2 regions of the Halomonas sp. PAMB 3232 genome follow, and region 2 is predicted to be linked to the other one. Evidence: predicted binding sites of a transcription regulator. Region 2 holds the regulator's gene; the other holds the start of a gene.

Region 1 (2,470 bases), 1.7 Mb from region 2:
CTCGTTGATGATGCGCTTGACGTCGAGACCGGCAATGCGGCCAGCATCTTTGGTGGCCTGGCGCTGGCTGTCGTTGAAGTAAGCTGGCACCGTGATGACCGCCTCGGTGACCGTTTCGCCGAGGTAGTCTTCGGCGGTCTTCTTCATCTTCTTGAGCACTTCCGCGCTGACCTGCGGCGGTGCCATTTTCTTGCCTTTGACTTCGACCCACGCGTCGCCGTTATCGGCTTCGGCGATCTTGTACGGCACCATCTTGATGTCTTTTTGAACGACGTCGTCCTTGAAACGACGGCCGATCAGACGCTTGATGGCGTACAGGGTGTTTTCCGGGTTGGTGACCGCCTGGCGCTTGGCGGACTGGCCGACCAGCGTTTCACCGTCATCGGTGTAAGCGATGATGGAGGGAGTGGTGCGGCCGCCCTCGGCGTTTTCGATGACCTTGGCGCTGTCGCCGTCGAGAACCGCCACGCAAGAGTTGGTGGTGCCCAGGTCAATACCAATAATACGTCCCATAGCAAAAACCTCGAATTCGGTGGTGACAAAAACTGTTGCAATCGGTCTGCGGTGATTACCGCGGGTTGGCCTTTATCTGGGGGCCGCCGTGAACTTTTCAAGGGGGGAATTTGCATTATCCCCCAACTCGACTAGCCCGCTTTCTGGCTGACCACGACCATCGCCGGGCGCACCAGGCGTCCGTTGAGCAAATACCCCTTCTGCACGACTTCCATTACCGTGTTGGGCTCGAGTTCCGGGTTGGGCACCATGGTCAGGGCCTCATGAACCTGCGGGTCGAAGGGCTCGCCACTGGGTTCGACGCTTTCGACGCCGAACTTGTTGAGCACGTCGAGCTGCATCTTGAGCGTCATGGACACACCTTCACGGTGCGCATCAGAGGCATCCTCTTGCATGCTGTCGAGCGCTTTTTCAAGGCTATCCACCACCGGCAGCAGCTCCTTGACGAACTTCTCGAGAGCGAACTTGCGCGCCTTCTCCGCTTCCGCTTCGGCGCGGCGACGCACGTTCTGGGCCTCGGCAGACGCTCTGAGCGACTGATCCTTCGCCTCGGAAAGACTCTGTTCGAGCTCCTCGACGCGGGCCGCCAGCACCTCGGCTTCCGGGTTGCTCACGCCTTCGTCGAACGTTTCGGTACCCAGCGGCGACTCATCGTCCAGTACACCTTCGAGATCGCCTTCGATCAGGCGCTCTTCGTCGGCCTGCTCGGTTACTTCGGCGTCCTGCTCCTGGCGGGCCAGCTCGTCATCGATCGGGGTTTGCGGTTCTTTCGCCATGCCGTACTCCTGAATGCGGTCGCGGCGCGTAAGCGCCCGCTGGTTGAAATAAAGTGTGTGAGATAAACGGGTTCATTAATGCGTATGCACGCTATATGGGGGCCTTGTTTGGCATCTCAAGAGGGGCATTGAAGTGAGTTATCGACTACTGTATAAAACAACAATCATTGTATAAGCATCCAGTTTCTATAGAGCCCTGCCCGGGAGGCCCTATGCTGACTCAGCTCGTCATTCAGGATTACGCCATCGTTGACCGTCTGGAACTCGATTTGACCGACGGCATGACTGCCATCACCGGGGAGACCGGGGCGGGTAAATCCATCCTGCTCGGCGCCCTGGGGCTTTGCCTGGGCGAGCGCGCCGACGCGGGGAGCGTGCGCCACGGCCGCGAACGCACCGACCTTTCGGCCAACTTCGACATTGCCCGCCTGCCCGCCGCCGCCGAGTGGCTCGAGGCGCGCGAGCTCTCCTCTCAGGAGTGCTTGCTTCGCCGCGTGGTGACCGCCAGCGGCCGCTCCAAGGCGTGGATTAACGGCCAGCCGGCGACCATTGCCGATCTCAAGACGCTTGGCGAGCTGCTGATTCAGGTCCACGGCCAACATGCCCACCAGGCGCTGATGCGCGAAGAGACTCACCTGGCGCTTTTGGACGACTACGCCGGTCTCAAGGGCAAGCGCCAGGCGCTGGCCGAGACTTTCAAGGAGTGGCGCGCGACCCGCGCACGGCTTAAAAAGCGCAGCGAAGCGGGGAGCGAAGTCGAAGCGCGGCGCCAGCTTCTGCGCTACCAGGTCGAGGAGCTCGACCAGCTGGCGCTGGGCGAAGGTGAACTCGAGGTGCTCGAAGAGGAGCAGTCGACGCTTGCCCACGCCGAGGAGACCCTGCGTGAAACCCAGTTCGCCGTGGAGTGCTGCGAAAGCGATGACGGCGGCGCACTTTCGCTACTCAATCAGGCTTATGCCCGGCTCAGCGCCCTGCCTGGCAGCGACAAGGGCGTGCTGGCCAACACGCTGGCGATGCTCTCGGACGCCCGCATTCAGGTCGAAGAGGCCACGGGCGAGCTCGCCCGCTTTGCCAGTGTCACCGAGCTCGACCCGGAGCGCCTGTCGTGGGTCGACGAGCGCCTTACGGATGTGCACCGCATCGCGCGAAAGCATCACGTCGCCCCGGAGGAGCTCTACGCG
Region 2 (2,470 bases):
GACTGCGACATCGTGGGCATCATCTCCAACCACCCGGACATGCGCGCGCTAAGCGAGTGGTACGGGATCGATTATCACCACATCGCGGTCGACCCCAGCGACAAGCAGCCCGCGTTCGATGCGGTGCAGCGCCAGGTCGAGGCGCTCGAGGCGGACTGCATCGTGCTGGCGCGCTACATGCAGATTTTGCCGCCGGCGCTCTGTAGCCAATACGCCGGCCAGATCATCAACATCCACCACAGCTTTTTGCCGTCGTTTGCCGGTGCCAAGCCCTATCACCAGGCGTTCGAGCGCGGCGTGAAGCTGATCGGCGCGACCTGCCACTACGTGACCGAAGAGCTCGACGCCGGCCCGATCATCGAACAAGACATCCACCGCGTCAGCCACTGTCACACGCCCACGGATCTGGTGCGCTTTGGCCGCGACGTGGAGAAGTCCGTGCTCGCCCGCGGGCTCAGGTGGCACCTGGAAGATCGCGTGCTGATCGACGACAACAAGACGGTCGTCTTCAACTAAAAAACGGGGCACGAAAGTGCCCCGTTTTTAGTTTATAAGCTTGAGGATGACAATACGGGCCGCCGTGCCGGGCTGACCGTAGCGAGGGTCTTTCGCCATGGATGGCGAAAGTAGCGCCCAGGGAAGGGTTCACAGCGCCCTCGCGCAGGGTTGCCCGGCACCGCCACATTTCCCTGTCTCAATCGATAGGTCAATTAACCCAGCGCTTGGCCACTGCCCCCGCGAATCACGCCAACGCCGACACCTTCGATATCGAGCTGCTGGGTGCGAAGATCGATTTCGATCGGAGCGAAATCGCTGTTCTCGGCGTGCAGCGTGACCTGGTGGCCGTCGCGGCGAAAACGCTTGACGGTGACTTCGTCCTCGAGGCGCGCCACGACGATCTGGCCGTCGCGTACCCGCTCGGTGCGGTGTACCGCCAGCAGGTCGCCTTCCAGAATGCCGATATCCTTCATCGACAGCCCGCGTACGCGCAGCAGGTAGTCGGCCTTCGGCGTGAAATACTCCGCCGGCAGCGGGCAGTAACGATCGATGTGTTCGGCGGCCAGAATCGGGCTGCCCGCGGCCACTTCGCCGATGATCGGCAGCCCCTGGGTCGCGGATTCGACGCTGTCGCTGGCTTCAGCGGCGGATTCCGCTGCTTCCACCCCTTCCTGATTTGGCAGGCGGATGCCGCGGGAGGTGTGGCGAATGATACGGATGGCGCCCTTGCGCTCGAGCGCGCGCAGGTGCTCTTCGGCCGCGTTGGGTGAGCGAAAGCCCAGCGCTTTGGCGATTTCGGCGCGGGTGGGTGGGTAGCCGTACTCGTTCATGGTCTTCACGATAAAATCGAATACGTGCTGCTGACGAACGGTAAGAGGACGAGGCATGGCTGACTCCAGGGTAAAAGGTAACTATAAAAAATGACTTAAATATATGTGTTTAAGTATACAGTATGTTCCTCTGTCCAGTATATGACTCAAGCCACGGATTATAAAGCCGTTCGCCCTTAAAAGAGGGCATATCAGGGTTTCGCACGATTGAGCCCGGCGTTTTAATGACCTACTATTTCGCGATGTTTTAAACACTCGTTTTCTGGAGGGCGCCATGGCGCAGTCTGATACCGTCACGCGTATTCTGGATACGGCGGAGGTGCTGTTCGCCGAGCGTGGCTTTGCAGAGACCTCTCTGCGCAACATCACCAGCAAGGCGCGGGTGAACCTGGCGGCGGTGAACTACCACTTCGGTTCGAAAAAGGCGCTGATTCAGGCGGTGTTTGCGCGCTATCTCGACCCCTTCAGCCAACGCTTTCACGAAGCGCTGGATGAGCTGCACGCCCGCTATGGTGATGACGAGATTCCTCTGGAAGTACTGCTCGAAACCATGGCCACGACGGTGTTGACCGTGCCGGCCGAGCGCAACAGCTTGAAAGTGTTCATGCGCCTGCTGGGGCTCGCCTACAGTCAGGCTCAGGGCCACCTTCGCCGCTATATCCAGGAGCAGTACGGCGATGTCTTCACTCGCTTTGTCGAGCTCGTTCGCCGCGCCACACCCGGCCTGCCCGACGCCGAGCGCTTCTGGCGGCTGCACTTCATGCTCGGCACGGTGATCTTCACGCTCTCCGGGCTCGATGCGCTGCGCGACATCGCGGCCAAGGAGTACAACGAGCAGGTCTCGGTACGTGATCTGGTGCGCCGACTGCGCCCGGTGGTCGTTGCCGCCATGAACGCGCCGCTTCCCCCGGCGATCGAGGAGGCTCATCATGGCCACGCCCATTCTGGCTGAGCTGCCGCCAACCGAGGCGCCATGGCTTGAAATCGACCTCACCGAGCAGCGCCTTCGCGCCTGGCAGGGAACGCGGGTGGTTCACGAATGCTCGGTGTCGTCCGGTGCAAACGGGGTGGGGCAACACGAAGGCAGCGGCCAGACGCCTGGCGGCTGGCACTACGTGCGCGCCTCGATCGGCCAGGGCCTG

Evidence for each region. The regulator LexA, encoded in region 2, represses DNA repair genes until DNA is damaged. The targets are predictions, from matches to a motif close to TACTGTNTANNTANACAGTA.
Region 1: a site for LexA is predicted at 1,436-1,455, ahead of recN (DNA repair protein RecN). Genes of this name have one in related genera too.

The regions. Positions count from the first base shown of each region.
Region 1 is NZ_CP134865.1:384,782-387,251, reverse strand. Features, by position in the region: gene dnaK (molecular chaperone DnaK) at 1-513, opposite strand, end outside; gene grpE (nucleotide exchange factor GrpE) at 645-1,289, opposite strand; gene recN (DNA repair protein RecN) at 1,502-2,470, shown strand, end outside.
Region 2 is NZ_CP134865.1:2,062,321-2,064,790, reverse strand. Features, by position in the region: gene purU (formyltetrahydrofolate deformylase) at 1-516, shown strand, start outside; gene lexA (transcriptional repressor LexA) at 711-1,385, opposite strand; gene RN346_RS09410 (TetR/AcrR family transcriptional regulator) at 1,603-2,280, shown strand; gene RN346_RS09405 (L,D-transpeptidase) at 2,258-2,470, shown strand, end outside.